3 regions of the Rhizobium sp. BK181 genome follow, and region 1 is predicted to be linked to each of the others. Evidence: predicted binding sites of a transcription regulator. Region 1 holds the regulator's gene; each other region holds the start of a gene.
The links. Region 1 encodes LexA, which represses DNA repair genes until DNA is damaged. Its sites were predicted from a motif close to TGTTCNNNNTGTGTTCNG; they were not measured.
Positions count from the first base shown of each region.

Region 2: a site for LexA is predicted at 4,134-4,151, ahead of FHT77_RS10945 (helicase-related protein). Genes of this name have one in related genera too.
Region 3: a site for LexA is predicted at 3,446-3,463, ahead of dnaE (DNA polymerase III subunit alpha). Genes of this name have one in related genera too.

Region 1 is NZ_JACHZA010000011.1:49,530-56,647, forward strand. It holds gene eno (phosphopyruvate hydratase) at 1-1,009, opposite strand, end outside; gene kdsA (3-deoxy-8-phosphooctulonate synthase) at 1,151-1,993, opposite strand; gene FHT77_RS21695 (VOC family protein) at 1,990-2,874, opposite strand; gene lexA (transcriptional repressor LexA) at 3,075-3,791, shown strand; gene FHT77_RS21705 (ComEC/Rec2 family competence protein) at 3,772-6,108, opposite strand; gene FHT77_RS31515 (hypothetical protein) at 6,107-6,328, shown strand; gene gltA (citrate synthase) at 6,519-7,118, shown strand, end outside.
Region 2 is NZ_JACHZA010000003.1:213,018-220,135, forward strand. It holds gene fdxA (ferredoxin FdxA) at 1-335, opposite strand, end outside; gene FHT77_RS10940 (RNA-binding S4 domain-containing protein) at 529-933, opposite strand; gene FHT77_RS10945 (helicase-related protein) at 938-3,976, opposite strand; gene FHT77_RS10950 (DUF3309 family protein) at 4,491-4,646, shown strand; gene FHT77_RS10955 (YMGG-like glycine zipper-containing protein) at 4,674-4,937, shown strand; gene efp (elongation factor P) at 5,073-5,642, opposite strand; gene epmA (EF-P lysine aminoacylase EpmA) at 5,794-6,861, shown strand; gene FHT77_RS10970 (lysine-2,3-aminomutase-like protein) at 6,858-7,118, shown strand, end outside.
Region 3 is NZ_JACHZA010000010.1:99,235-106,352, forward strand. It holds gene dnaE (DNA polymerase III subunit alpha) at 1-3,224, opposite strand, end outside; gene FHT77_RS20955 (hypothetical protein) at 3,529-4,113, shown strand; gene FHT77_RS20960 (DUF5680 domain-containing protein) at 4,184-4,648, shown strand; gene FHT77_RS20965 (ABC transporter ATP-binding protein) at 4,649-5,332, opposite strand; gene FHT77_RS20970 (lipoprotein-releasing ABC transporter permease subunit) at 5,347-6,654, opposite strand; gene proS (proline--tRNA ligase) at 6,671-7,118, opposite strand, start outside.

The DNA of each region.
Region 1 (7,118 bases):
CCTTGATGAGGATCGAGTTGGCGACGCCCATCTTGATACCGTCGCGCAGGCGAGCCGAGTTGGTGACGAAGAGATCGTCGCCGACCAGCTGGACCTTCTTGCCAGCGAGATCGGTCAGAGCCTTCCAGCCGTCCCAATCGTCTTCGGCCATGCCGTCTTCGATCGAGATGATCGGATACTGGGCAGCGAGCTGAGCAAGGTATTCGGCCATGGCGCCCGGCTCCAGAGTGCGACCTTCGCCTTCGAGCACGTACTTGCCGTCCTTGAAGAATTCGGTCGAGGCGCAATCAAGGCCAAGGCAGATATCGTCACCCGGCTTGTAGCCGGCTTTCTCGATCGACTTCATGATGAAGTCGAGGGCTTCAGGGGCGCTCTTCAGGCCCGGCGCGAAACCGCCTTCGTCGCCAACGTTGGTGTTGTGACCCTGAGCCGACAGTTCCTTCTTGAGGACGTGGAAAACTTCCGAGCCCATGCGAACGGCTTCGCGGATAGAATCGGCGCCAACCGGAAGGATCATGAATTCCTGGAAGTCGATCGGGTTGTCGGCATGCGCGCCGCCGTTGATGATGTTCATCATCGGAACCGGCAGCAGGTGGGCGGAAGCGCCACCGACGTAGCGGTAGAGCGGCAGTCCGGCAGCCTGCGCAGCGGCCTTGGCAACAGCGAGCGATACGCCGAGGATGGCGTTGGCGCCGAGGCGCGACTTGTTCGGCGTGCCGTCCAGCTCGATCATGATGTTGTCGATCTGGATCTGGTTTTCGGCATCGATGCCGCCGATTGCGTCGAAGATTTCCGTGTTGGCGGCTTCGACAGCCTTTTCCACACCCTTGCCGAGGTAGCGCTTGCCACCATCGCGAACTTCGACGGCTTCATGCGCGCCGGTCGACGCGCCCGACGGAACCGCCGCGCGGCCCATGCTGCCATCTTCCAGATAGACATCGACTTCGACGGTGGGGTTGCCACGGCTGTCGAGAATCTCGCGGGCGATAATGTCGGTAATTGCGGTCATCGGCTTTTCCTACTTGAGGGTGGATAAATCGTTTGAAATCCGTCTTAATCGAAGACGCGCAAATTACAATGGCGCTTTGCGCATGCTTCGCAGCGATGTTCGTGCGTGGCCTATTACACGAACATGTCAGTCTTTTGAACGTCAGGTTTTCGCGATCGCGTCGAAGGCCAGGAGCTTTTCGAGAAGCCTCGGCATGTCCTTGAGATAGACCATGTTCGGACCGTCAGACGGCGCGTTGTCAGGATCTTCGTGCGTTTCGACGAACACACCGGCGACACCGACGGCAACGGCCGCGCGCGCCAGCGTCTCCACGAATTCGCGCTGGCCGCCGCTGGAACCACCCTGCCCTCCGGGCTGCTGCACCGAATGGGTGGCGTCGAAAACAACAGGGGCGCCCATCGCCGCCATGATCGGCAGCGAGCGCATATCGGAGACCAGCGTGTTGTAGCCGAAGGAAGCGCCGCGCTCGCAAAGCAGGATATTCGGGTTGCCGCTGGAATTGAGCTTGTTCAAGACATTCTTCATGTCCCAAGGGGCAAGGAACTGGCCCTTCTTGACGTTGATTGTGCGACCGGTTTTGGCGGCTGCGACCAGCAGGTCTGTCTGGCGACTGAGAAAGGCCGGGATCTGCAGGACGTCGACGACCGTCGCCACCTCGGTGCACTGCTCCTCGGTATGGATGTCGGTCAGGACAGGAAAACCGTATTCCTTCTTGAGGTCGGAAAAAACCTCCAGCGCCTTATCAAGGCCGATGCCGCGCTGGGCGGAGAGCGATGTCCGGTTCGCCTTGTCAAAGGAGGACTTGTAGACAAGGCCGAGACCAAGCTTGTCGCAAAGCTCCTTCAATACACCGGCGACCATGAACGCATGTTCGCGGCTCTCCATCTGACACGGTCCGGCAATCAGCGACAGCTTGCCGGTATTCGAAAAGGTGACGCGGCCGGCGCCTTCGCCGACCGCGACTTCGGAATTTGTCTGGCTCATCGTTTCTCCTCGAAGGCGAAGAGCGCACCCTGCCCGGGCGCTGCCTTCACCAGAATTCGATTGTTCTTGCGCGTGTAGGTCATCCCGTTAGCAGCCAAATGCGCTTCTGTCACGGCGAGATCACCGACCTTGAAAACAACGGCAACGCCGCGAAGGCCGCGATCGTCTGAGGGAGCAGAAATATCGAAGTAGGCATCCAGTCCATCGGGGGACAGAACGATGATCCTGGCGTTGGGCGTTGCAACACTTACACCAAAGGCCTCGTTGATCACCGTCAGGCCGTGCGCCGCCGCGCGCACAAATGGTCCAAACGCCTTTGGGTCCGGCGCGCCAAGAACGATCTCCGCGATCCCGCCCACGCCATTTGGGTGCACTTGCAGTGCCCTTCGATCGGCAGGCAGCGGATTGACCCTCTGGCAGGTGAAAAAAAAGAAATCAGGTGCGCGCAGGTCAACTGCGAACGCGAGTTTGAATGCAGCAGTGGCTTCCGAGCCGTCGGGCATCTTCATCGGCCGCTCGAACTGCAGCATCTCACCGCCGTTGATCTTCTCCCCAAGGAATCTAGCGTGGTCGCGGTCGGCGTCCCCCGTCGCGAAGACCACTGCGGACAGTCCATCCTCGCCGCATCGAAACCGAAAGGCACGGTCACGCGCGGTGAAGACGTTGCCCTTCCTCGCCGACGCCTCGTGCAGTTCAAGGCTGGCGACGCCCAGTGGCTCCAGATAAGTTTCGTCGGCGAAGAAGATACAGGCGTTCTCTGTTCCGAACGGGTGCCGCGCATCTGGCGCGACGGTGAATCCCAGCATTCCGAGGCGCTCGCGCGCAAGCCTGATGTTGGACACCGGCAGCACAATGTGGTCCAGCGGATGTGCTTCGCTCATGGCAAACTCCCCGGGGATTTGCGAAGATGTGCGCCGGGCAAGAGAACAATGCAACCCCCTTCTCCGCATTCACTCAAAAGCGACGCAAAAACTGAACAAGTTGCAGGCAAGTTTTACGAAAATTTAGGTACTTGCAGAACACATATGGAACATATAGTGTCTGTTCTGGCTTTGTTTCACAACTCTGGGGTTCAACTTCGATGCTGACGCGCAAGCAACAGGAGCTTCTTCTCTTCATTCACGAACGAATGAAGGAGTCCGGTGTCCCCCCATCTTTCGACGAAATGAAGGACGCTCTCGATCTCGCGTCGAAGTCGGGCATCCACCGCCTGATTACGGCGCTGGAAGAACGCGGCTTCATTCGCCGACTGCCGAATCGAGCCCGCGCTCTGGAGGTCATCAAGCTGCCAGAGGCATATAATCCCAGTCTCCAGCCGCGCCGCGGTTTCTCGCCGAGCGTGATCGAGGGCAGCCTTGGCAAACCTCAACCGGTCGCGCCGCCAAAGCCGGCCGCGCATGCGGACAATGGCAATTCGGCCTCTGTACCTGTTATGGGGCGGATCGCTGCAGGCGTGCCAATTTCTGCAATCCAGAACAATACGCACGACATCACGGTTCCGGCCGACATGCTTGGCCCAGGCGAGCATTATGCGCTCGAGGTGAAGGGTGACTCGATGATCGAGGCCGGCATCTTCGACGGCGATACGGTGATTATCCGCAACGGCAGCACCGCCAACGCCGGCGATATTGTTGTCGCACTTGTCGATGACGAGGAAGCAACCCTCAAGCGCTTCCGCCGCAAGGGCGCTTCGATCGCGCTTGAAGCTGCGAACCCGGCTTATGAAACGCGTATTTTCGGACCCGATCGCGTCAAGGTTCAGGGCAAGCTGGTCGGCCTCATTCGCCGCTATCACTAAAGACAGGCGGCTCTCCATCGAAGGTGCCGCTTCGCCAATTGTATGCCCGATGCCGCATCCAGGGCCGGTCAAGTGTCTTGTAGGCCGTCGTCACGACAGGCGTTCCCTGTTCGTCTATTCGTATCTCTGCCGCACCCGAGCGGCGCAAGGTTTCCCCCGTGAACAACAATGCACCTGACCGGCATTCGCTTGCGCGCAGGCGAGCGGGTGTAACGACGATGTCGGCGGTGTCGCAGGCAGCGCCGACGTAGGCGGGATCTTCGACGATCGTCAGAACGTAGCCGCTGTCGTGCGCCGCTGTGCACCAAGCGCCTTTCAGGCAGACGAAACGGTTCTCAACGCCTCTCGCAACGACCTGCCGCAACGCGTTGCGAGCGTTATGCAATTCGTCGGCCGAGAGCCTCCGAGGCTTGCCGTCGCCGTCTCGCCGGCGGACCGGTTTGACACCCTCTATCAGGAGCGGCGGCCGGGCTTGCTCCGCAACCAGAGCCCTTCGCCATTGGTCGAAAATGAAGTCGGGTGGGCGCGTCCGGTTGGAAGCAATAACCTGATTGTCGACAATCGCGACGAGACCGCCATCCTCGGCAATGATGAAATCTGGCGCCGGTCTGGACGGCGCGAGCACAACGAACAGAGTTGCCAACGCGATCGCAACAGCGCCAAGGTACCGCAGTCTGGTGCGCAGAAGCGCAAGCACGAGGAAGCCTGCGACGGCGACAGGAAAGTACCAAACCGGCAATCGACCGATATCGACGTTGCCGCCCCATCCCGAGACCATCTTTGCAATGGCGATCACAATTTCGAGCCCGAACCCGGCGATTTTCCAGGGAACGACATCGAGGCCAAACGGCGTCAGCAGCATCGCGAACATGCCCATAGGCATCACCACGAAGGAGATTACCGGCATGGCCATGAGATTTGCGGGCAATCCATAAGCGCTGAGCCGATGGAAATGTTCGACTGCAAAGAGCGCGGTCGAGAAGCCTCCGATCATTGAGGAAAGGAGGATGCCAGCAAAGAAGCGTGCGACAAAAACTACGGGCTTCACTGCCCTGACTTGCAGCAAGGGATGTTCGCGCGCGGCTCGCTTCGACCACATCGCATAACCGGCAACCAGCGCAAGAGTCGCCGCAAATGACATCTGGAAGCTCGGGCCTAGCGCCTCGGATGGAGACAAGAGCAGAATCACCCAAGCCGATAGGGCAATGTTGCGTAGACTGATTGACGGCCTGTCGAAGAATACAGCGGCCAGCATGATTGCCATCATGATGAAGGCTCGCTCTGCCGAGACCGCAAAGCCCGAGATCATGTAATAGGCTGTCAGGGCGACGAGCGCGCCAGCAGCTGCAATCTTCTTGGTCGGGTACGCCTGCGTAACGGATGGAAACAGGCTCAGCAGTTGGCGTAGGCCGACGAAGAAGATACCCGCGGAGAGCGCCATGTTGAGACCGGAGATTGCCACGATATGCGCCAGACCCGCCTGTCGCAGCGCGTCGGTGGTTTCCCGCGAGATCGCGCGCCGCTCGTCGGTGACAAGCGACGCCGCAAAGGCGCCGGTGTCGCCCGGCAGGATTCCACGGATGCGGTCTCCAATTCCGCTTCGAAGACCATCCAGCCAGTTGGCTCCGCGCTCCGAAATCGATGGTGTGCCGACCGCTGGCGGCATTGAAACGCTTGGCGAACCATAAAAGAAACCGTTCGCGCCAATCTCGTCGAAATAGGCGCTGAAGGCGAAGTCGTTGAGCCCAGGCAGCGCCGGTCCCGCAGGCGGGGTCAATCGTGCCCGTCCCGTCAACCACTCCCCGATTTCGAACGGTTCTTTCTGCCCACGCGCGACGACTGAAACCCGGTCTAGCGGCCGCCTAATCTGAGGCGACTGGGTGCCGGAAATGGAGACGATATAGCGCCAACGACCCGCGCCATCCCCCTCCCGACGCTCGACCCGACCAGTGATCGTTGTGGTGACGGGCGTATCCAGTATGACGGTCGCCCTGCTCCGCGTTTCGTATTGGGCCGAAAGCATTCCCGCGACGCAAAGCAAGCCGGCCAGTGCTGAACTCCGGACAAACGGACGCCCTTGGCCCGCCGCCATTGCAACAAGTGCCAACACAACAACCCATGCCATCAAGCGCGTCGTGGGAGGGTCACTTGCGAGTTCGAACCAGAGGACGGCGCCGGCTCCGAGGAAGACCGGCGAGAACAGAAACAACCGTCCATGTTCCATCTCCGCTGTCGCGGAACCTTGGAGCCATGAAGCCCAGTCCCGTGTCGCAGCTTTGATCCGTGTCGGCCACGCGATGGAGGACTGCGTGCGCATGGCCGGCAACAGCTTGGCGGCCGATCGATTCAACAGGAGAGACCGCTCCGCTGCACGCGCGGAAGCATCCGCGGCAGGCGCGGCCTTCGTTACTTCAAATGGCTTCAACCCCGGCATGCATTTGCGCCAAAAAACAGCCGCCCTTGCAACCACAATGCAAGCTATCGAGGCGTCAGGCAATAATAATCGATTGAAATCTGAAGGAAAATCTGAACGCTGAAAAGCCAAGGATTATCATCGGCTTCTGCTATGCGCAGGGCTCATCGCAGCAGTGCCCAAAAGTTGATACTGCAATGCACAAAATGGCATCACGGTAACTTGGCATTAGGCGCGCGATCATATAGCAATCATCGACGACGCTTAACCCTATGGCGCTTTTATGGCGCCACCCGCCAGTTTGGAGGATCAGAATGACGGAACAAAGCGCAACACTGAAAATCGGTGACAAATCAGTCGATCTCGCCGTCAAGAGCGGCACGATCGGTCCTGATGTCATCGATATCGGCGCCCTCTATAAGAACACGGCTTCCTTCACTTACGATCCTGGTTTCACCTCGACCGCATCCTGTGAATCGAAAATCACCTACATCGACGGCGACGCCGGTGTGCTATTGCATCGCGGCTATCCGATCGAACAGCTTGCCGAGCACGGTGACTTCCTCGAAGTCTGCTATCTGCTTCTCTACGGCGAACTGCCGACCGCTGCCCAGAAGAAGGATTTCGACTATCGCGTCACGCATCACACGATGGTGCATGAACAGATGAGCCGGTTCTTTACGGGCTTCCGCCGCGATGCGCATCCGATGGCTGTCATGTGCGGCTGTGTCGGCGCGCTGTCCGCCTTCTACCATGACTCGACCGACATCACGGATCCGCATCAGCGCATGGTGGCAAGCCTGCGCATGATCGCCAAGATGCCGACACTCGCCGCCATGGCCTACAAGTATCACATCGGCCAGCCCTTCGTTTACCCGAAGAACGATCTCGACTACGCCTCGAACTTCCTGCGC
Region 2 (7,118 bases), on a different contig from region 1:
TCACCCGATCCGGGCTTCTCAGAGAAGTACTTCTCGAACTTGCCGGTCTCGCCGTCCATTTCCTTCGCTTCGGGCATGGCGTCCTTCTTGACCGTAATGTTCGGCCAGATGCTCGCATACTCGGCGTTGACCTTGAGCCACTTGTCGAGGCCCGGCTCCGTATCAGGCTTGATTGCCTCGGCGGGACATTCCGGTTCGCAAACGCCACAGTCTATGCATTCGTCAGGGTGAATGACGAGGAAGTTTTCACCCTCATAGAAGCAATCGACGGGGCAGACTTCCACGCAGTCGGTATATTTGCAGCGAATGCAATTGTCGGTCACGACATAGGTCATGAAGAACTCCAGGACTTCCATACAATGGGGCCGGGCAACCTGGAACGTCGCGCCTTTCCCCAACCGGAAAGGAAGCAGTGAGATGCTTGAGAGGCATTCATGCTATCCGGCAAGTTGATTGTGACGTACCGGCTTTGCCTGAGGATTTCAAGAATAAAGAAATCGCAAAACCCGGCAGTTCGGATAGAGTTTTCTAATCCTCGTCCGACATCAGCTTGTCGATTGCACGACGTTCCTTTTTGGTGGGTCGTCCCGCCCCTGTGGCCCGCATTGCCTGCTCATAAGGGGTGAGGCGTTTTGTCTCGTCGGGCGGAGGCGTCAGGTCCTCATAAAGCAGCCGAGCTTCCTCGTAAGGACCACGCCGCTCGCCGCCCGACCTGACGACAAGGACAATATCGCGCCGCTCGAGAGCCAGCTCGATCTTGTCGCCGGCTTTGACCATTTGGCTCGGCTGGAGGGCGCGCTCGCCGTTGATCCTGACATGTCCGGATTGAATGTGGCTTTGTGCCAGCGAGCGCGATTTCACCATGCGCGTGAAGAACAGCCACTTGTCGATGCGTTGCCGCGAACCGCTTCCTGGCTGTGTCTCCCCGCCCATGCGCTTACTTCTTCATCTGCTCCTTCAAGGCAGCGAGCTTTGCGAAGGGAGAATCCGGATCGATCGGCTTTTCCTTGCGTGGGGGCTTTGCCTCGAAGCGCAACGGCTGCGGGCCGCCGCGGTTGTTGTTGCGGTCCTTGCGATCGCCGCGGTCCTGACGGTCGCCGCGCTGTTCGTTACGATCGCCCCGTCCCTGTTGCGGCTTACCGCCATCCTTGCCGCGATGCTGGCGGTTGCCGTCACGGCCCTCGCCACCTTCGCCACCTTGGCGACGCTGGCCACTTCCGCGATCTTGGCCGCGATTGTTGCCGCCGCGGCGTTCGCCACCCGGGCTGCGGGCCTGACGCTGATTGTCCGTACGACCACCGAGGCGCCAAAGAAGAACCGGCTTCGGCTCCTCTGCTTCTTCCGACGTTGCGGCAACCGGCTGTTCTTCAGCCGCGACCTCAACGGCGGGAGCCTCCGAGGCAGGCTCCTCCGACGCGCTGTCGGCATCGTCGTGATCGGCCTTCTCTGCGCTCTCTTCAGTTGCGGTCTCGGCCGTCGGCGCTGTCGAGGCGTCCTGAACCGACAGATGAGCTGCTGCTTCCTCTGCCTTTACGGCATCGGCGCGATAGCCGAGCCCCTTCAGGATCTCTTCCATGTCCTCGAGAGTTGCACCGAGGATCGAAAGCATGGCGGTCGTTGTCGTGAAGCGACGGCCGTCATATGCACCTTCAGGACGGTTGGCCTGGCCAGGCTTCCACTGAAGCAACGGGCGGATGATATCCGCAAGGCGCTCCAGGATGTCGATGCGAACTGCGCGTTTGCCAAGGAATCGGAAGCCAGCCAGCTTGTAGAAGGTGCGCTCGAAAGCTGGATCTGTCACCACCGACGTGCGGCCTGCAGCGAGAACGGGAATGAGATCGCCGTAGCCGGGCTTGTCGAGACCGTCGTTCTTCAGCGCCCAGAGAAGCGTGATGAGTTCGGCTGGAGCAGGCTTCAGAAGGGCAGGGACGAAGATGTGATAGGCGCCGAACCGGACGCCATAGCGGCGCATCGAGGCGCGCGCATCCTGATCCAGTGACTTCACCTCTTCGGTCACGTCGCGTCGGAACAGGACGCCGAGATTCTCGACGAGCTGGAACGCCAGACCCTTTGCCAGGCCCTGCAGGTCTTCGGCACGCGACAGATCGTCGAGCGGCTTCAGAACCGTGCTGATGTGATGATTGACGAAGCGCTCGATACGGGCTGCCACGTGGTCTCGCGCATTGCCTGTCAGCTGCTCGTCGGCGAGCAGGATGACGCGCGGGCGCATCACATGATCACTGCCCGCAAGGCGCGCTACCGGATCGCCCAACCAACGGATCGCGCCGTCGGAGCTGATCGCGAGATCGCCGTTGCCGGCCGCATGGAGGCGCGCGGCACGTGCCTCGAATTCCAAAGCGAGCGCCTTTTGCGAAGCAGACTGAACAGCCTTGGCGTCCGGCCCTTCCGCTCCCGAAATGGGCGTGAACCGGAATCCCGACAACTGCCCCACATGATGTCCTTCAACGAAGACATCGCCATTTACACTGATTTCAGCTTCCAGCATCGCATTCTCTCTCAGGCGCTTCATGAGCACAGATGTCCTGCGATCAACAAAGCGTTTCGTCAACCTTTCATGTAACGCATCGGACAATCGATCTTCGATTTCCCGCGTCTTTTCCTGCCAGTGTGTCGGATCGGCAAGCCAATTGGGCCGATTCGACACATAGGTCCAAGTCCTTATCTGCGCGATTCGCGCCGAAAGCGTGTCAATCTCGCCGTCTGTTCGGTCCGCGCGATGGACCTGCTCGGCGAGGAAGTCCTCGTTTACCGTGCCATAGCGAACGAGATCGGAAAAGAGGGTCGAGATCAGATCGGCATGTTGCGCCGGCGCAATGCGCCGGTAGTCCGGAAGCGCGCAGGCCTCCCACAACTTCTCGACGCGCGATGGATTGGTTGCAAGGTCGATGATTTCCGGGTAGCGCGACAGGTGTTCCAGCGCCTGCTGGTCGACCGCAGGCAAGGCGCGCGTCAGGCCGGGAACAGTGGGTCCGGTCTCGAGGCTTGTGCGTAGCGCGTGAATGGAAGCGAAATCGAGGTTCTTCGTGCGCCATTGCAGCACTTTCACATTGTCGAACTCATGGCCTTCGATGCGTTCGACCAGCTCCTCGTCAAAGGGATCTACCTGGCCTGTGACGCCAAACGTCCCGTCGCGAACGTGCCTGCCGGCACGGCCTGCAATCTGCCCGAGTTCGGCGGGGTTCAGGTTGCGGAACTGATAGCCGTCGAATTTGCGATCTTGAGCAAAGGCGACGTGGTCGACGTCGAGATTGAGCCCCATGCCGATCGCATCGGTCGCGACCAGATACTCGACGTCTCCAGCCTGATAAAGCGCTACCTGCGCATTGCGCGTGCGCGGGCTAAGGGCGCCAAGTACGACGGCCGCTCCGCCGCGCTGTCTGCGGATCAATTCGGCGATCGCGTAGACTTCATCAGCCGAGAAGGCGACGATTGCCGAGCGCTGCGGCAGGCGCGTGATCTTCTTCTGTCCAGCGTAGAAAAGGTGGGAAAGCCTGGGTCGCTCAACCACCGTGATCCCAGGGAGAAGTTGCTGCAAGATCGGTCGCATCGTACCGGCGCCAAGCAGCAGCGTTTCGTTGCGACCGCGCAAATGCAGAATACGATCCGTGAAGATATGCCCCCGCTCCAGATCGCCAGCGAGCTGAACTTCATCAATGGCGACGAACGCTGCCTTAGTCTCGCGTGGCATGGCCTCGACCGTACAGACCGAAAAGCGAGCATTGGGAGGCGATATCTTCTCCTCGCCCGTCACCAGTGCAACATTCTGCACTCCGACCTTTTCGGCGACGCGCGTGTAAACCTCACGCGCCAGCAGTCGCAGCGGCAGGCCGATCACGCCGGTGCCATGTGCAACCATGCGCTCAATGGCATAATGCGTTTTGCCGGTATTGGTTGGCCCGAGCACCGCGGTTACCCCGCGTCCACTCAGTATCATCGGCTGCGATGTCAGTGTCATAGTCCTGCAGATGAGGCCGGGGAGCCTCAGATCAAGTCAGCTCCTCTCCGAAGCAGACAACACATGGACAGCCGTTGTCGCAAAGGCAAGGGCTGATTTGAATTTCCTCCGCAGTTTCTGTTGCGCGAATAGCTTGCAGATTGCTCGTTTTCCGATTCGGAACAGCTTGAGAACGAATCGGAGACGAATCGCTGACTTCGGCTGATTCAGTGTTTGTTCACGGCTAAGTATTGATTTTGAATCGCTTTTTCCCACAAGATGCTGAATCGGATAATTCACGTCATGCGTGTGGCTCGATTTGCATTCATTCTGTCAACTGCCTTTGTCGAAAATCTTAAGGCGAATTTCTGCCGGAGCCTTTTCGCGATGTTACTTGCATTCCATGGAGCGACAGAAAACGATGTGGTTCGTATGTTTTTGCCGCCAAAGCTAAACATTTGATACACGCGGAACAAAAATCGGTGATGCGTGTTTCTGGTCCATTCCTGGTGTAATGACGTCGAGGACTTGAACCATGCTTGGAACCATACTTCTCATTATCCTTATTCTGCTTTTGATCGGAGCTCTACCAAATTGGGGTTACAGCCGCGGCTGGGGCTATGGACCTTCCGGAGGTTTAGGGCTAGTTCTCGTGATTATTATTATTCTTGTGTTGCTCGGTCGTATCTAAGCGACGGAAAAATCTGGGAGATATGTCATGATGAAAAAGATTGTGCTTATTGGTGCACTGGTTGGCGCGCTTGCGTCCTGTACGGCGACGGAACAGGGAACCGCGATTGGTGCAGGCAGCGGCGCCATTATTGGCGGTGCTGTAAGCCACAGCTGGGGTGGGGCAGCAATTGGTGCCGTAGCCGGCGGTCTTGCTGGCGCATTGATCGGCCAGTCCGTTGAGCGTCGCGGTTACTGCGTCTACAGAGACCGGTATGGCCGTCGCTACGAGGCCCGTTGCCCGCGCTACTAGGCCGGGCTGCCCTGCTGGGCATGATTTGAAAGTTCAAAGCGCCGGCTAGACCGGCGCTTTTTTATTTGGCGAAAGCCGTAAGAAAGAAAAAGGCCGCGCTGCAAACGCGACCTCTAATTCACGGCTGTCGATCGATCAATTCTTGGCGCGTTCGACGTAGGAATTGTCTTCCGTTGCAATAACGACGCGCGTGCCGGCGTCAATATGCGGGGGTACCAAGGTGCGGATGCCATTCGAAAGCATTGCCGGTTTGTAGGAAGACGACGCCGTCTGGCCCTTCACAACCGGTTCGGTTTCGGTGATTTCGAGAATGACGTGGCGCGGCAGCTCGAGGGCTAGCGGAACACCTTCATGGATCGACAGGATGCAGGTCATGCCTTCCTGCAGGTAGGCCTTCTGATCGCCCATCGTTTCATCGTTCACGACCACCTGGTCATAGGTCGCCGGGTTCATGAAGTGGAACCCCTCGCCGTCCTCGTAAAGATACTGGAAGTTCACGTCTTCGACGAAGGCGCGCTCGACCTGCTCGGTCGTACGCCAGCGTTCGGAAACCTTTACGCCGTCGACGATACGACGCATGTCAACCTGGGTGACCGGCGTGCCCTTGCCCGGATGAAAGTTCTGGGCAGTCAGAACGACGTAGAGTTTGCCATCTACGTCGAGAACGTTGCCCTTGCGGACGGAAGAGGCGATGACCTTGACCATTAAGACTTCCTTGTAACTCGGCTTTTGGCGTCGTAGAGGACTGTCGATACGGCCTCCGAGACGCAACTGATTGTTCTTTGGGGGCGCAACTAACCTAAAATCCGGCAAATAGCCAGCCCCGGCGTTGGATAGACCGGTCAGGACGATGTCAATGAAACCCTCGATCGCCAAAGTATCGCCGTGGTGGACGCCGAGCGTGCATGCGGACCGCCGCCCGTTCCTGCTCGGGCGGAATGCGATCCAGACGGCCCTGCGCGGCTATTTCCTAAGCGAGGACTTTCTGGAGGTCGACACTGCCACGCTGCAAGTGTCGCCAGGCAACGAGGCGCATCTGCACGCCTTTGCCACCAAAGCGCTGACGACTGACGGCCAGACAGCAGCGCCGCTATATCTGCACACTTCGCCTGAATTTGCCTGCAAGAAACTGCTTTCGGCCGGAGAACAGCGCATCGCCTGCTTCGCTCACGTCTATCGCAACCGCGAGCGCGGTCCGTTGCATCATCCGGAATTCACCATGCTTGAATGGTATCGCGTGGGCGAAAGCTATGAGAGTCTGATGATGGATTGCGTTCGCATTCTGGCCCTTGCTGCAGAAACCATGAGGACGACGCGGCTCACCTATCGAGGGAGCGAGTGCGATCCGTTCGCGGGGCCGAACCGGCTAAGCGTTGCCGCAGCCTTCGACCGCTACGCTGACATAGATCTGCTGGCGTCCGTTTCGACCGACGGCGCGACGGATCGGGCGCATCTCGCGGACCAGGTAAAGCGGACCGGCATGCGCGTTGCCGAAGATGACGGCTGGGCGGATTTGTTCAGCCGCGTGCTGGTTGAAAAGGTGGAACCGCATCTAGGCTTTGGCCGCGTCACGATTCTGGACGAGTATCCAGTATCGGAAGCTGCGCTTGCGCGTCCTTCCGCGAGCGATCCCCGGGTTGCCGAACGTTTCGAGGTCTACGCCTGCGGCGTTGAGCTCGCGAACGGTTTTGGGGAGCTCACCAATTCGGCAGAACAACGCCGCCGCTTCGAGATCGAGATGGCCGAGAAAGCTCGCATCTACGGCGAACGCTATCCGCTCGACGAGGATTTCCTGGAGGCGCTCGCCAAAATGCCGGAGGCAAGTGGCATCGCGCTCGGCTTCGATCGGCTGGTGATGCTGGCAACCGGGGCGTCACGGATCGATCAGGTGCTATGGGCGCCGGTCGCGGAGTACGGCACATGAACAGCAACACAGCCATCAAGACCGTCGAGGGTCTCGAACGCGCCGGGTTGCTCGGCGAAAGAGACCGCGACGCTTTGGCGGATGTCGCCGCACGGTACGCCATTGCATTGACGCCGACGGTCGTGGGTCTGGTTGATCCTGCGAATGACGCCGACCCGATTGCCCGGCAGTTCGTTCCTGACGCGGCCGAGCTGATCGTTGCGTCTGAAGAGCGTGCGGATCCGATCGGCGACGAGGCCCATAGTCCCGTGCAAGGC
Region 3 (7,118 bases), on a different contig from region 1:
TCCGGCCGTTCCTCCCCCGTCGCCGTAATGACGAAGGACTTCCCGGATTCCAACACGTCACGGTATTGGTTCAGCATCTCGGAGAATAGGACGGCTTCGAACTGCCCAGAGGAATCTGAGAACACGATGATGCCCATCTTGTTGCCGGTTCGCGTCTTGCGCTCCTGCTTCGAGATGACGGTGCCCGCGAGGCGGCCGTTGCTCGCTCCCTGCTTCACTGCGGCCGAAAACTCCGCAAAGGTCTGAACGCGCATCTTCTGCAGAATGCTCTGATAGCTGTCGAGCGGATGCGCCGTCAGATAGAAGCCAAGGACCTGAAACTCCTTGAGCAGCTTCTCCGAGGCCAGCCATGGCGAAAACGGCGGCAGCGAGATTTTCTCCGGGCCTGACGACAAAGCACTACCGAAGATATCGGACTGGCCGCTCAGCTTGTTTTCCTGCGCACGCTGGGCATAGCCCATGATCCGATCGAGGCCGCCTGCCAGCTGCGCGCGATCGAGCCCAAAGCAATCGAAGGCGCCGGCGAAGATCAGGCTTTCGAGCACGCGGCGGTTTACCTGCTTGGGATCGATGCGCAGGCAGAAATCCTCAAGGCTTGCAAATAGCGTGTCGCCACGGACCTCGACGATATGATCGACGGCCGCCTCGCCGACACCCTTCAGCGCCGCCAGCGCGTAGTAGATTCGGTTGTCGCCGGTTTCGAAGTGGCGGAAAGAGGTCTGAACCGACGGCGGAATCACCTCGATCTCGAGGCGCTTGGCGTCTTGGCGGAAGTCGTTGACCTTTTCGGTATTCGACATATCGAGCGTCATCGAGGCGGCGAGGAACTCGACCGGGTAATGCGCCTTCATGTAGGCGGTCTGATAGGAGACGATCGCGTAGGCGGCGGCGTGCGACTTGTTGAAGCCGTAGTTCGCGAACTTTGCGAGCAGCTCGAAGATATTGTCAGCCTGCGGCTTCGAGACGCCGTTCTTCACGGCACCGACGACGAAGCGTTCGCGCTGCTGGTCCATCTCCGCCTTGATCTTCTTACCCATGGCACGGCGCAGAAGGTCGGCTTCGCCGAGCGAGTAGCCCGACAGCACCTGGGCGATCTGCATCACCTGTTCCTGGTAGACGATAACGCCCTGCGTTTCCTTGAGCAGGTAATCGATCGTCGGATGGATCGACTCGATCTCCTCCTCGCCGTGCTTGCGGGCGTTGTAGGTCGGGATGTTCTCCATTGGACCCGGACGGTAGAGGGCCACGAGCGCGATGATGTCCTCGATGCAGTCCGGCTTCATGCCGATCAGCGCCTTGCGCATTCCCGCACTTTCCACCTGGAACACGCCGACGGTTTCGCCGCGCGAGAGCATCTCGTAGGTCAGCTTGTCGTCGAGCGGGATCGATGCAAGGTCGACCTTGATGCCGCGCTTGGCGACGAAATCGACGGCGACCTTCAACGTCGTTAGTGTCTTCAGCCCGAGGAAGTCGAACTTGACCAGGCCGGCCTGCTCGACCCACTTCATGTTGAACTGCGTGACCGGCATGTCGGACCGCGGATCGCGGTACATCGGCACCAGCTTCGACAGCGGACGGTCGCCGATGACGATACCGGCAGCGTGGGTCGATGCGTGGCGGTAGAGACCTTCGATCTTCTGTGCGATATCGAGCAGGCGGGCGACGACGGGCTCCTTGTCGGCCTCTTCCTGCAGTTTCGGCTCTTCCTCGATAGCCTTCGACAAAGGCGTCGGATTGGCTGGATTGTTCGGCACCAGCTTACAGATCTTGTCGACCTGACCGTAAGGCATCTCCAGCACGCGGCCGACGTCGCGCAGTGCCGCGCGTGCCTGCAGCGAACCGAAGGTGATGATCTGCGCCACCTGCTCGCGGCCGTATTTGCGCTGCACATAGCGGATCACCTCTTCGCGGCGATCCTGGCAAAAGTCGATGTCGAAGTCCGGCATCGAGACGCGTTCCGGGTTGAGGAAGCGTTCGAAGAGCAACGAGAAACGCAGCGGATCAACGTCAGTGATGGTCAGCGCGTAGGCGACGAGCGAGCCCGCACCCGAGCCACGACCCGGGCCGACAGGGATGTCATGCTGCTTTGCCCATTTGATGAAGTCCGAAACGATGAGGAAGTAGCCAGGGAACTTCATGCGCTCGATAACGCTGAGTTCGAATTCCAGGCGTTCCCGGTAGTCCTTCTCCTCATAGCCGGGCGACATGCCGAGTGTGGCCAGGCGATTGTCCAGCCCCTCCTCTGCCTGCCTGCGCAATTCCAGAGCCTCTTCGCGTTCGGCCTCCTCGGGATCGGCCGTCGCGCCGGTGAAGCGCGGCAAGATCGGCTTGCGTGTCTTCAGGATGAAGGAGCAGCGCCGGGCGATCTCGACGGTATTTTCCAAGGCTTCAGGCAGGTCCGCGAACAGCTTGGCCATTTCGGCGCGGCTCTTCAGGTAGTGATCGGGTGTCAGGCGGAATCGGGTATCATCCGAGACAATGGCGTTGTGGGCGACGGCCATCAGGGCGTCGTGCGCATCATAGTCCTCACGGGTCGGGAAGAAGGCTTCATTGGTGGCGACCAGCGGCAGGTCATACTCGTAGGCAAGGCCGACCACCTTCTGCTCGTGGCGCTTGTCGTAGGTGCCGTGCCGCTGCAGTTCCACATAAAGCCGGTCGCCGAAATGACGCTTCAGCAGCAGAAGGCGTGCTTCCGCCTGAGCGGTATGCCCGTCCTTAAGCGCCATGTCGATCGGCCCCGTCAAGGCGCCGGTCAGAGCGATCAGACCGCCGGTACCGATGTCATCGAGCCAAGAGGCGCGAATGTGAATCGATTGACCGTTGCCCTCGCCGCCGAGATAGGCGCGGCTGACAAGGTCCACCAATCGCTCGTAGCCGGCATCGGTGGCCGCCAAGAGCACCAGCGACGGGAGCTTGACGAGTGCCTGCTGGCTGCCTCGCCGTTCCGTCTCAAGACCGTCTTCCATATCGATCGAGACCTGGCAGCCAATGATCGGCTGCAGCCCCTCATCCATCGCCTTCTGCGAAAATTCGAGGGCGACGAACAGATTGTTCGTATCGGTGATCGCGATCGCCGGCTGACTGTCGCCCGACGCCTTGTAGAGAATCTTCTTGAGTGGCAGCGCGCCTTCAAGCAGCGAGTACGCTGAGTGAACCCGGAGGTGAACGAAGCCTGGCGTGCCACCGATAAAACCGCTTGCCGCGTCTTTCTCCGCACCCGCCATAACATGCCTTCCAATCACCTGAATCAATCAGGTCTATTCTCAGCATTGAGGGGTCGATGTCCAGAGAAGCGATCGGGTTCGGACCGCATGGCAGCCATGCGGTCCCCTGAATTCTTACATTGCCATGCAGATCAGCGAGAAGCTGGCAACGAACATTGCGATGGAGGTGAATGCTGCGATATCACGGATCATGTCAGTCATTTGGCTCTCCTTTTCTGTTATGTTTTCAATTTGTTCCGCTCTTGTTCTATTGTCAACAGGATTCTTTTCCGCTCTGCTGGCTGCATGGCACGGGGAGAAAAGCATGTTTAAGTTTGTCTTAATTGTTGGATTGGCTTGGTCGGCAGCGTTTACCGCTCGGGCCGAACAAATCGATCCCGCGCGCATCATTGACGCGACGACGGGCGATTGGGACGGCGACGGGCATGAGGATCTCGCGCTGCTGGTTGCTCCGGCAGATGACGCCAGCGACGATCAGATCGGCATCTACCTTTACCTTCGCGACAGCGATCACGAGCTTCTGCGACTTTCGCTTACCGCGCCCGACAAGATTTGGGGCAGCACCAATGCTAATGGCGTCTTCGGGCAGGAACCGTCATTGAAAGCCATCGGCAAATCCTCGATCGCCATCCACTCACAGAACAGTGCGATCGGACGCGACCGCTGGGACCAGACGCTGACAGTGGCCTACCGCAACAACCAGTTTGTCGTCGCCGGCTATACCTACAATCACTACGACACGCTCGACCCGAAAGCCGCCGGCTCCTGCGACTACAACGCGTTGACCGGGAAGTTGCAGAAGGATGGCAAGGACGTCAAAGCCGAGCCACGTGTCCTCCCGATCGCTGATTGGAACGACGAGACCGGGCAATCCATCTGCGGCCAGTGAAGCTTGTTCCCTTTTTGTTCTTTACAATTGGCAGTCTTTTTGAGACGTTGCCGAACGAGGGGGATAGGCCATGGATATTGCTGCATTGAACCGGTTCATCGTTGAGGCGAAGGCCCGTACCTATGTTGGCGGCGGAACGCCTGCACCCGCCTGCCGGACAGGATCTCATGACATCGGTTATCAGCGTGAACAGTGGCGCTATCTCGACAGCTACTTCGGCGGCGCCGATTTCGCCGGGCAAGAAGTGGTTTGGCTGGACGGCGAACCGGTCTGGGCGATGAACTACTTCGGACGCATCGTCGAGCATTCGTTGATTGACGGGAAAAGAGCAGGAACGGTGATTAAGGCTGCACTGTCAAAAATGTATGCCGAGTACCGACGTTTTCTCGGCGGCATGGAATTCGAGCATGCTTTCGGTTTCTATGCCGATCAAAACACAGGCGACTGCAGCCATTTCAGCGGTCGTGAAGTGATCGTCGTGAATGAGCGCAGGGCCTATGAACTGGACTACCGTGGCGGTCTCATCCAGCCCTGATCAGAAATCCACGACCTTGCCGTCGGTGATCGTGACGCGGCGGTCCATGCGCCCGGCGAGTTCATGATTATGGGTGGCGATGAGTGCCGCTAGGCCTGATTGGCGCACCAGCGCCTCCAGTGCATCAAAGACATAGCTCGCCGTTTCTGGATCGAGGTTGCCCGTTGGCTCATCCGCCAGAAGCAGGCTTGGCGCATTGGCGACGGCACGGGCAATCGCCACGCGCTGTTGCTCGCCACCGGAAAGCTCCCCGGGGCGGTGCGCACCGCGATGGCCGATACGCATGTAGTCGAGCAACTGGCCGGCTCGTTCCTTCGCCTCCTTGCGCGGCAACCCGGCGATCATCTGCGGCATCATGATATTCTCGATCGCAGAGAATTCCGGCAGCAGGTGATGGAACTGGTAGACGAATCCGATTTCGCTACGGCGGATCGCCGTACGCTTATCATCCGGCAAACCGTCACAGGCATTTCCGTTGATGACAACCTCGCCGCCATCGGGATGCTCGAGCAGGCCGGCAACGTGCAAAAGCGTCGACTTGCCGGTCCCTGATGGAGCGACGAGCGCAACGATTTCGCCGCTGTTGAGCGTGAAATCCGCACCCTTCAAGATCGAGAGCAGCGTCTCGCCCTGGCCATAGTGGCGCTCGACGCCGGAAAGCTTGAGAACGGTATTCCGCTTCATGAAGAGAGCATTCCTTATTCGTAGCGCAGGGCTTGCACGGGATCGAGCTTGGAGGCTCGCCATGCTGGAAAGATCGTCGCGATGAAGGACAGCGTCAACGCCATGATCACCACGGACATGGTCTCGCTGAAGCTCATCTCGGCGGGCAGTTGGCTGAGGAAATAGAGCTGCGGGTCAAACAGCACCGTGCCGGACACCCAAGAGAAAAACTCGCGGATCTTCTCGATATTGACGCAAACAAGAACCCCAAGCAGCACACCGGCGAGCGTCCCAACGAGGCCAATGGCAGCGCCCGTCATAAAGAAGATGCGCATGATCGCGCCAGAGCTCGCGCCCATCGTCCGCAGGATCGCGATATCACTGCCCTTGTCCTTCACCAGCATGATGAGGCCGGAAATGATGTTCAGCGCCGCAACGAGGACGATGAGGGTCAGGATCATGAACATCACGTTCCGCTCGACCTGCAGCGCGGAGAAGAAGGTCTGATTACGCTGGCGCCAGTCAGTAATCGCAATCTGGCGGCCCGCGGCGGCCTCGACCTTCGGCCGCATATTGTCAATGTCGTCGGGATTGTCGACGAAGAGTTCGATGGATTGAACCAGCCCCTCGGCATTGAAATAGAGCTGCGCTTCCTCAAGCGGCATGTAGATGATCGTCGCGTCGTATTCCGACATGCCGATCTCAAAGATACCGGAGACCTTGTAGGACTTGACCCGTGGGTTTACGCCCATCGGCGTGACATCACCTTCCGGCGATATCAGCGTGATGGTGTCACCTGCCTGAAGGCCGAGTTGTGTCGCCATACCCGAGCCGATAAGGACACCCTGTCCCGCGGCAAAACCAACAAGGTCGCCGGACTTGATGTTGCCCGAGACCGTCTTAACCTTTTCAAGGTCCTCGGGCCGGATGCCGCGCACCAGCGCGCCCGTGCCCGCACCGCCCTGACCTGAGGCCAGGGTCTGGCCCTCGACCAGCGGCAGAGCAAGCTTTATGCCCGGCACGCCGGCAAGCTTGTCGGTCAGCGCCGGATAATCGTTGAACGGCGTATCGACCGGCTGAACGATCATGTGACCGTTGATGCCGAGAATGCGGGAGATCAGTTCCGTCCGGAAGCCGTTCATGACAGCCATGACGATGATGAGCGTAGCAACGCCAAGCATGATGCCGATGAAGGAAAAGCCGGCGATCACCGAAATGAACGCTTCCTTGCGGCGGGCGCGCAGATAGCGCCACGCCACAAGCCGTTCGAAGGCGGAAAATGGCCGGCTGGCCGGCGCCGAGCCGGATTTAGAACCCTGCTGGCTCACCGCTACATCTGCCATCCTGCCTCCCGCCTTCTCAGCCCAAGAGCTTGTTGATCGCCGCGTCGATGGTCATCGTTTCGCGGGCGCCCGTCGTGCGGTCCTTCACTTCGACTTCGCCGCTCGCGACCGCACGCGGGCCGGCAATGATCTGCACCGGAACGCCGATCAAGTCGGCGGTCGCAAACTTCGTTCCAGCGCGGTCGTCCGTATCGTCGTAGAGGACGTCCTTGCCGGCGTTCGACAGCGCCGCATAGATCTTCTCGCAGGCAGCATCGCACGCCGCATCACCGGCCTTCATGTTGATCACCACTGCATCGAACGGCGCCACAGACGCCGGCCAGATGATTCCATTCTCATCATGCGATGCTTCGATGATGGCGGGAACAAGGCGGGTCGGGCCAATCCCGTAGGAACCCATGTGAACAACGTGTTCCTTGCCGTCAGGTCCCTGAACCTTCGCACCCATCGGCTCGGAGTACTTG